3 regions of the Bacillus spongiae genome follow, and region 2 is predicted to be linked to each of the others. Evidence: riboswitches for the same ligand, from Rfam matches in the RefSeq annotation. Region 2 holds a riboswitch; each other region holds the start of a gene.

Region 1 (3,289 bases), on a different contig from region 2:
AAAGGTAATACTCATCTTCATGACGTAAGAAATGATTTTCTACATTTCGAAAAGCGATAGATTTGGCATCGTGGATTAATTGTGCTGTTGATGTAATTTCCTTTCCTTGCCACTCACTATGTTGGCAACGTAAAAAGTGGGAAATCTCTTTAAAGATAATTTGGAAGTTCCCTTCAATCTCTTTTTGATAATAAACAAGTTTTTGATCTAAGCTTGGCATGTATAAATTCATAATTAATGCAATGCCAATTCCAATGACAATGATTCCAACCTCATTTAGTATTAACTCGAAATCGATCTGTTTAGCAGAATATAAGTGCAGAATAATAACGGAGCTTGTAACAATGCCTTCTTTTGCTTTAACAGCCACGGTAGTCGGAATAAAAAATAAGAGCATTAATCCTATAGTGATAGGGGAATAGGCAATCCCTTCAAAAAATACATAAGAAAAACCCATTGCAATGATACCAGCTAAAAAGCGACTCCACGATGCAGATAAGGATTTTTTGCGAGTGTTTTGCACACAAAGAATTACGATAATACCAGCGGATGCAAAATTATCTAGTTGGAGCCACTGCGCGAGCAATATGGCTATTGTCGTTCCGATTGCGGTTTTAATGGTTCGATACCCTATTTTAAACATGGATATTCTCCTATCATCAAGTCTATTTCCTCATTTTAGCCATACAAAAAACCTGACATTCATTAAATGTCAGGTGTGTAAGCGTTATACTTCCTCGCAATACTTGTCAAAAGCTTCTTGTAGTTGGTTGACGACAGACATAGGATGGTGTCCTTCAATTTCATGTCGCTCTACCATTGTGCAAATCTTTCCATCTTTTATTAATGCAAAGGATGGTGAGGACGGAGGATAGCCAGTGAAATAACTACGTGCTTTAGCAGTTGCTTCTTTATCCTGTCCTGCAAATACAGTCACTAAATGATCTGGACGCTTATCATAATGAACGGCATGAGATGCAGCAGGGCGAGCGATTCCGCCAGCACAACCACAGACAGAATTAATCATAACGAGCGTTGTACCGTCTTTTGCTAAAATTTCTTCAACAGCTTCCGGAGTAGTTAATTGTGTATAACCGGCCGCTTCAATCTCTTCTCTAGCCTGTTTGACAACATCATTCATAAATAAATTAAAATCCATACTCAATGTTCTTCTCTCCTTTAATACATACTGAGATGTACTTTAATCATAGTGGATTATGAATGTTTTTTCAAACATTCGTTATCGTAACTACTAGATTTTTATTTTATTATCCGTTTTTTGCTTAAATAATAAATTTTTTAAATTAAAATATTTTGTCTTTTTATAAAGGTATTGACAAGTAGGTACGATGTTTGATAAAACTATACACAATAAAAAAAGAATAATTACTCCTCTCTGAAAATAGAGGTGCATGGTTGATCAGTAACTTATGGGAGATGTGTGGCATCTAGGAACATAAGCTAAAGGCACTCATGCCGAAGTGAAGAAATTTCCACAGAATGATTCACTGGGGTTACACTTAACAGGTGTGGCACTGTCACAGGCAAAAAAGTTTGTGTTGGGCTATTAAGGAGATGTTGTTGCATAAGTAAAGCGCCAACATCTTGTTAGGCGTTTTTTGCTTTATTGAAAGGGAAGGTGAGGGGAAATACCAAATAAGAAGGAGAAACAGGATGAATCAAGAGCTGGCAGTTTTAGATAAAGATGAATTAATCGATTTATTTATTCAAAAAGGAATTTTTAAAGCAGAGGATGGGCGCCATTTATTTCAGCTCTCATTAAGTGAACTATATAATTTGTATCAAAAAGGGTGTACAAAATAAATTTGCAAATAAGAGTTATTGGATGACTTTCTGTATGGGATCGTTAGCAGGATTTACTTTAGACAAAACTATTTGACAGCGATTTTGTATAAATGATCGAACTCGTTTCATTAATCAATACCTTATGAAGAATACCTTGATGGAACCATCTCAACGTGTAAATTGGATCTTCATGCATCACTGCACTTTATGGCAGGTAAGTTCCTTTATGAATAGCTCGGTTCTGTATCGATTTAACGGATACTGGGCAAGGAGATCACTCCTAGCCCTTATATAAACACGACTTCTCTATTATATGAGTGCTGTAATTTTCTCATATCCAAGTACATTTTCCTGTAAATTTGCCGATGCAGATTTACAATCACTATTTATATTAAAAACTATTGTAACACCGACAAAGGTAAATTCATCAATTATTCGCTTATCGTTATGATGACTCCATCAACATTATTTCCTGAAATGTCATATTGTTGATTATTAGGTATTTTAATGCTTGTACTTTCAGAAATAGGATAGTACGACAACGTGTAGGTTTTATTGTCTATTATGACAGAAAGATTTTTTTCTTCTCTGAGATAAGCTATATACTCCTCAAGAGCAAAATTCTTTTCGTACATAATGGCACTATGAGGTAATCCAACATAGCGGATATGCCACGGCTCATATTGAATTTTGGTAACATCTATTTTATCTTCGGGGTAGCGTAAGATAAAGCCGTATCTCCAAGAATTTTTTTCTATCCACTTTCCTTCGGGTGCTTTGCTCATTTCCATTAGAGTAGACCCTACATCGAGCGATAAACCTAGATTATGCTCACTATAACCAGCTGGTAAGGCGTAATTAGCCCCCATTTCTTGATAAAGCTTATTCTGTTCTTGAAAATTGCGAAATCCACTACTAATTAAAAAATGATTAACCCCTTCGTTTTCAGCACTAGTGACCATTTTAGAAAATGCTTGTGCAACTTCTGTCGACAAATTAATGTTGCTATTAAGCAGCCCGTAACCTATTGTCAATTCATCATTTGCCATTAATGTGACAATATCTGATTTAATGCTCTCTTCTCGAGCAGGATAGTCATGATTAGCTAGCAGGAGGTTTCCTTGGTAAATCTCTTTTTTTGTAATGTCAATTTCAGTCGTTTCAGTATAATTTAGATCAGTTTCTAGGATTTCGACAGAATTTTGAGACATCAGCTCCGTATTGACTATGATAAAAATGATAAGAGATAAAAAAAATCCCCACTTCTTCATGTGTTTTTCCCCTCCCTGTTGTTTCTTAAAACTAGGATAGGAAAAAATGTTTAAAAAGAGAGTAGGGTAATATTTAAATTTTTCTTAAATCATTTTCGGCCGGAATAATTTCGTCATCTGGCTTGTTTTCAAGAGGTAATCGAACTTCGAACATCGTACGTATAATACTACTTTCAGCCTTAATGGTGCCATTATGCTGCTCTACTATATTC
Region 2 (3,289 bases):
GTAAAGGAAGTTGAAGAAGAGACGTATCGTAAAATGAAAGAGGATATTACAAAGTTTCTCAATGGGGGCTTTAAAGAGATAAAAAAAGAATTAACAGAAAAAATGGAGGAAGCAGCTGTAAATCTTGAGTTTGAACGAGCGACAGAATACCGTGACAAAATTATTCATATCGAAGCCACGATGGAAAAGCAGAAAATGACCATGACGGATTTTACAGATCGAGATATTTTTGGTTATGCGGTTGATAAAGGCTGGATGTGTGTGCAAGTATTCTTTGTGCGTCAAGGTAAAATGATTGAACGAGATGTATCAACTTTTCCTATTTATGATGAACCTAGAGAAGAGTTCTTAACCTTTCTTGGGCAGTTTTATCAAAAATCGAGTCATCTTAAGCCGAAGGAGATTTTTTTACCTGAACGTATAGATGGAGAGATGGTGCAAAAACTACTGAACGTTAAAATTATTCAACCAAAAATAGGAAAAAAGAAAGAATTAGTTAAGCTTGCAGAGAAAAATGCTTCCATTGCCTTAAATGAGAAATTTGCCTTAATAGAACGAGATGAAGAAAGAACTATTAAAGCGGTAGAAAACTTAGGAAAAGCGATGAATATATACCCTCCACTTAGAATTGAAGCTTTTGATAATTCTAATATTCAAGGAACGAATGCGGTCTCAGCACTCGTTGTCTTTATTGATGGAAAGCCGGCTAAAAATGAATATCGTAAATACAAGTTAGGTACCGTAACAGGGCCTGATGATTACGAATCAATGAGAGAGGTTGTTCGGAGACGATATACTAGAGTCCTTAGAGAAAATTTGCCGCTGCCTGATTTAATTATTATTGATGGAGGAAAAGGGCAAATCGAAGCTGCTAGAGAGATATTAGAAGATGAATTAAACCTTGATATTCCACTAGCTGGACTTGCTAAAGATGATAAACATAAAACATCACAATTACTTTATGGAAATCCATTGTGTGAGGTTCCGCTGAAAAGAACCTCACAAGAATTTTATTTATTACAAAGAATTCAAGACGAAGTTCATCGGTTTGCGATTACATTCCATCGTCAGCAACGAGGAAAATCATTGTTCCAGTCAGTATTAGATGATATTTCAGGAATTGGACCGAAACGAAAAAAGCAGCTCCTTCGTCACTTCGGCTCACTGAAAAAAATGAAGGGGGCTACCATTGAGGAATTAATTGAAGCTGGCATTCCAAAAAATGTAGCTAAAACAATAATTGAAAAATTGAACGAATAGCATTGTTCACGTTCACAATCTATGCTATAATTACCACAACTTTATATCATTATCACTTTTACAAGTGGTGATAGAGGTGCGAACTTTAAGAGTAGAAGTCTAGAAGAGGTAGAGCTCTAATGAAAGGCTTTGAAAGGGAAGCGTCGCCGAAGTTGAGTAAGTCTCTATACTTATTTGACTGGTTCTGTATTGAATAAATCCAGAATTGTCAGGATGTAATCATCTTGGAGAGCTATCTCACATCGTATAAACGGTGTTTTATCTTCGTCTATACAAGCAATGAGATATGCTATCTCATTGCTTTTTTATTTTTTTCAGCTCTAATGACCAAGATGTTTATGTTGATTTTTTTGAAAAGGGAAGGCGATATCGTGGGAATTATAGTACAAAAATTTGGAGGAACTTCTGTTGGGAGTGTCGAACGAATACAGACAGTAGCTGATCGGGTAATCGATGAATACCACAATGGGAATAAGGTTGTAGTCGTAGTATCCGCAATGGGGAAGGCAACCGATCAGTTAGTTTCCCTTGGTCAAGGGGTAACAAAAAATCCTCCTCAACGGGAATTAGATATGTTATTAACGACAGGTGAACAAGTCACCATTGCCCTTCTTTCGATGGCGTTACATCAAAAAGGGTTTGAAGCTCAATCGTTTACAGGTTGGCAAGCTGGAATCAAAACAGAAAAAGTATTTGGGAATTCACGTATTACGTCCATTGACACAAAGAAAGTTGAAGAAGCCTTATCATCAAATAAAATTGTTGTCGTTGCAGGGTTTCAGGGGATTACAGAGGATGGTGAAATTACCACTTTAGGTAGAGGTGGATCTGATACGACCGCTGTAGCGCTTGCATCTGCTTTAGATGCAGAAAGGTGCGACATTTATACAGATGTAGATGGTGTTTATACCTCGGACCCTCGTTATATTGAAAGAGCCATGAAACTTTCAACTATATCCTATGATGAAATGTTAGAATTAGCGAACTTAGGAGCAGGGGTATTACATCCACGAGCGGTAGAGTTTGCAAAAAATTATTCGTTGCCTTTAGAAGTCCGCTCTAGTATGGAACGAGCAAAGGGTACAAGAATTGAGGAGGAACTAGAAATGGAAAATAGCTTAGTTGTTCGTGGAGTAGCGTTTGAAAAAGAGATTATCCGTATAACTGTGTTTGGTTTAACCAATGAAGTGACAGGGTTGTCGGCTATCTTTTCAGCATTAGCCCTCAACAAAATTGATGTAGATATTATTATTCAAAGTCAACTCGGGGACGGGACAATGAATTTATCTTTTTCAATAAAAGAAAAAGACCTTGAACGTACGCTACAAGTGCTACATTCAAAAAAAGAGTCATTGTTGTTTGATCGGATTGAATCCGAAGACAGTTTAGCAAAGGTGTCCATTGTAGGGTCTGGGATGATATCTAATCCAGGAGTAGCAGCTAAAATGTTTGATACTTTAACAAGAGAAAATATTGCGATTAAAATGGTAAGCACATCGGAGATTAAAGTGTCAGTTGTAGTTGAAAACAACAATATGCTTGCGGCATCAAGAGCTTTGCATACAGCGTTTGAATTAGATACACAAAATGTTCCTATATAAGGGAAAAAGCTGAGGAGATTTCCTCAGCTTTTATGTTATAACACTTGCGTTTTTTACATTCAGATTTTCCGAAGGATGAAGCCTTTTCCTACTTACAGATTATTTTTCGATCTCAATCGGTATTGAACTATCCCATTGAACAATGAGTTCGACGATAGAAGAACGCTTATGTATTTCATTAGTTGCTTCGGTTAACACTTTGTTTTGTCTTTCAAATTGTTGGGCAAGAAACCCTGCTTCTAATTTAAAACATGCATCTTCGTCCATTTCTAGCCGTTTCTCTACGATAGGGCCTGATAAGCGATATACTTTTCTATTCTTTTTTTCAGATGATAAAGTGATTGACCCCCAGCAGGCTTCATAAAAAAAGGTAGTAATTTCTTCAAAGTTATTAAGCGGGAAACGTCTTGCAAGGTGTTTTCCTGCCC
Region 3 (3,289 bases), on a different contig from region 2:
GAGCCAAGAAAACATATTATATGCCAGAATTTATACGAGATGTTTTTTCATGGGAGTTAAAAAAGCATCACTCATAAGTTCTTCTCATCATACATATATGGTGAAAGGAGCGTTGAAGCATGGTGAATTTATCCCCAATTGTCATTGAAGGACATACATTTTTAGCCATTTCAGTAGAACTTCCAAAAACTAATCTGCTTGTTGTTACATGTGACAATGGCTATATTATGTGCGGTGCGCTAGATGTAAAACTTCTGAATGATAAGCTTTTTGCCCGGAAAATAATAGCAGGTAGAGCAGTCGGAGTGAAAACAATTGACGAACTTTTACATGCCCCATTAGAAATGGTTACACATGAGGCTGAGTCACTAGGAATAACAAAAGGAACTATAGGCAAAGAAGCTTTGTTAAAAATGGTGTAAAACAGCCTAAAAGGGCTGTTTTATTCTTTGTTCGCTAGTTCTCACCCTTTAAGGAAAAAGTTGAATATTAAAATTGATTCTCAATGGTTATCTACTTGCCGTACCCATTAATTGTTGACTGCACTATCTCCTTCCCTTATAAAAAGACATCATATATTTCATTTACAAAATTCACCTTTAACAAATCTCTTATTATAGATGCAAACGATACTTTTTTAAATAACTATGTAGAGATGGCTAAATAGTAAAATGTATGGAATGATCTTGGTTCAATATTTGTAAAGTGTTTAAGTAAACAACATGCTATATTTAGTGTGCTTACTTGTTATGGACTTAAGTGGAAACTTCAAATTCCTTTTTGGGAAATTTTTCTTATGTAAATAGGTTGCAAAATGCTAGATATGTTGATATAGTAGTAAAAGTGTTTAATAATTTAATAATATCCTAATCAAAATCCGATGGGGTAGAGGCTGCAAGATTTATTAGTAAGCTGTGTGAGGATGACAACGAAGATCACAGTTAAAAGGAAGTTTTGCCGAAGTAATAAAGATAGGTCGAATTCTTTATTATTGGGGTTACTTTGAAAAAAGGTAACACTGTCATTATGAAGAAATATTATCATCTTCATAATGGGGAGCTACAGATCGTGATGGAGAAATGTCTATATTACAAAGGTAATGATAGCGTCTCTATCATTACCTTTTTTGTATTTCTTCTATGATACAAACTGTTCCCCCCTGTCCTATAAATAGGAGGAGGAAAACTATATGGAAAACACAATTTACTCATTATTACCACCACTAATTGCGATTATAATGGTCGTCTTAACGAAACGAGTTCTACTTTCGTTAGGGACGGGAATTGTATCAGCAGCCCTCATTTTATCTCAATTCAATATCGTTGAAACATTTACAATTATATGGGACTCATTTAAAGGTATTTTCGTTGATGAAGGTGCACTAAATACTTGGTATGTATATATTATGCTCTTCCTACTAATTCTTGGAATGATTACGGCGTTTATTAATCTTTCAGGCGGAACACGTGCCTTTGGAGAATGGGCAATGAAGCGTGTGAAAACAAGAGTAGGAGCACAAATCGTTGCGGCAGTACTAGGAATTATTGTTTTCATCGATGATTATTTTAATGCGCTTGCAGTAGGGCAAGTCGCTCGTCCAATAACTGATCGTCACAACGTTTCTCGTGCAAAACTTGCGTACATTATTGATTCAACATCTGCACCAATTTGTGTTGTTTCCCCAATTTCGAGCTGGGGTGCGTATATCATTACCATTATTGCGGGAATTATCACGGAATATAATGTGTCGGACTACTCTGCTTTTTCGGCGTTTATTCAAATGATTCCAATGAATTTATATGTGTTTGCAGCCATTGCTCTCGTATTTATTACGACTACGCGTGGTATTAACCTAGGACAAATGAAAGTTCATGAAGCTAGAGCTATCGAATCTGGTGAAGTATATGACAAGACTAAAGACATCCCTGGAGAGTTAAAAAATGACCTTCCTGTTAGTGAGAAGGGTCAAGTTATTGATTTAATTTTACCGATCATCGCTTTAGTAGTAGGAACGATAGGAACAATGATTTGGACAGGGTTTGATGGAAAATGGGATATATTTAATATTCTTGAGAATACAGATGTAGCAACTTCATTATTATATGGAGGGTTAGTTGGATTAGCTGTAGCGGTCGTGATGAATTTACGCAAAGGATCTCAAGCATCGACCTATTCAGTCGGTATCGTGGAAGGGATTAAGTCCATGCTACCAGCTATTTATATCCTCATTTTTGCATGGATGATTGTTGGTTTAATTGATTCATTAGGGACAGGCACTTATTTAGCTGGGCTAGTGGAAGAATCGAATTTACCAATTGGATTATTACCAGCTATTCTCTTTATCGTAGCAGGAATCATTGCTTTTTCAACGGGAACATCTTGGGGTTCATTCGGTATCCTTTTACCAATCGCAGGGCAAATTGCGGCAGTAACAGATGTTGAAATGTTGCTTCCTTCATTAGCTGCTGTTTTAGCAGGTGCTGTTTTTGGTGATCATTGCTCACCAATCTCTGACACGACTATTCTTTCTTCAACTGGTGCGGGAAGTAATCACATGGATCATGTCATTACTCAGCTACCTTATGCCCTTACTGGAGCGGTGATTTCAGTTATTGGCTTTATAATTTTAGGATTTACTGGCAGCACTCTTCTTGCCCTTGGTATAACCGCTATGTTATTAATAGCTTATGGTTTTGTGATGGGCAATAAAGGTGAAAAGACAGTATAATAGATTAAAAAACTTAGGCATGAGTCCGGAATGGAACCGGACTCATGCCTTTTCGTTTTGTCTGCTTCCGTTTATGGTAATTAGTTCGGACTTAACATGCACGACCTTTAACAGAATGTTTATTTTTATAATATTCTCCTTGGTTCATTTACTTCCATTTTTCCCTATTTAAAATAGTATACTTTATTCGCATATGATATATATCTTAATGTTTGGCGATATAATGTGGATGATTTCCTGCTAGAGACTTGGGTCAAAGGTCATAAATTTAAAGTGAATTGATGCTATAAGTGAGGATTGGATTAAATTACAAGAGAATTGTTGACTCAAAAAGGGAGGAGGTTTATTTAGTAGTGTAAGTTGATTATCTTTCAAAGAATAACACCGATATTTCAGTCATATCAATAAGGATGGAGAAAGGTATGAAATCCTAATTAAGGATGATAATCTATCACAGGTGGCGAAGGTTAGTAAGTTATAAAGAAGCGTTCCTCCCTATTTTTTTAGAATCTTTCGAATCTATGAAATATTACTTTGACTTTTGTCCTATAGGTGCTTATA

The links. Region 2 has a riboswitch for lysine ahead of WAK64_RS00770 (aspartate kinase). Riboswitches for the same ligand answer to the same signal wherever they lie in the genome.
Region 1: another riboswitch for lysine. It lies ahead of WAK64_RS14055 (Fur-regulated basic protein FbpA); the one in region 2 lies ahead of WAK64_RS00770 (aspartate kinase).
Region 3: another riboswitch for lysine. It lies ahead of WAK64_RS12365 (Na+/H+ antiporter NhaC family protein); the one in region 2 lies ahead of WAK64_RS00770 (aspartate kinase).

The regions. Positions count from the first base shown of each region.
Region 1 is NZ_JBBAXC010000011.1:91,489-94,777, forward strand. Features, by position in the region: gene WAK64_RS14045 (aromatic acid exporter family protein) at 1-643, opposite strand, end outside; gene WAK64_RS14050 (BrxA/BrxB family bacilliredoxin) at 728-1,165, opposite strand; lysine riboswitch at 1,396-1,575, shown strand; gene WAK64_RS14055 (Fur-regulated basic protein FbpA) at 1,675-1,824, shown strand; gene WAK64_RS14060 (M15 family metallopeptidase) at 2,238-3,077, opposite strand; gene WAK64_RS14065 (HAMP domain-containing sensor histidine kinase) at 3,151-3,289, opposite strand, start outside.
Region 2 is NZ_JBBAXC010000001.1:172,461-175,749, forward strand. Features, by position in the region: gene uvrC (excinuclease ABC subunit UvrC) at 1-1,260, shown strand, start outside; lysine riboswitch at 1,324-1,503, shown strand; gene WAK64_RS00770 (aspartate kinase) at 1,632-2,861, shown strand; gene WAK64_RS00775 (YslB family protein) at 2,961-3,289, opposite strand, start outside.
Region 3 is NZ_JBBAXC010000009.1:132,357-135,645, reverse strand. Features, by position in the region: gene WAK64_RS12375 (bifunctional metallophosphatase/5'-nucleotidase) at 1-77, shown strand, start outside; gene WAK64_RS12370 (YunC family protein) at 120-422, shown strand; lysine riboswitch at 879-1,070, shown strand; gene WAK64_RS12365 (Na+/H+ antiporter NhaC family protein) at 1,190-2,728, shown strand.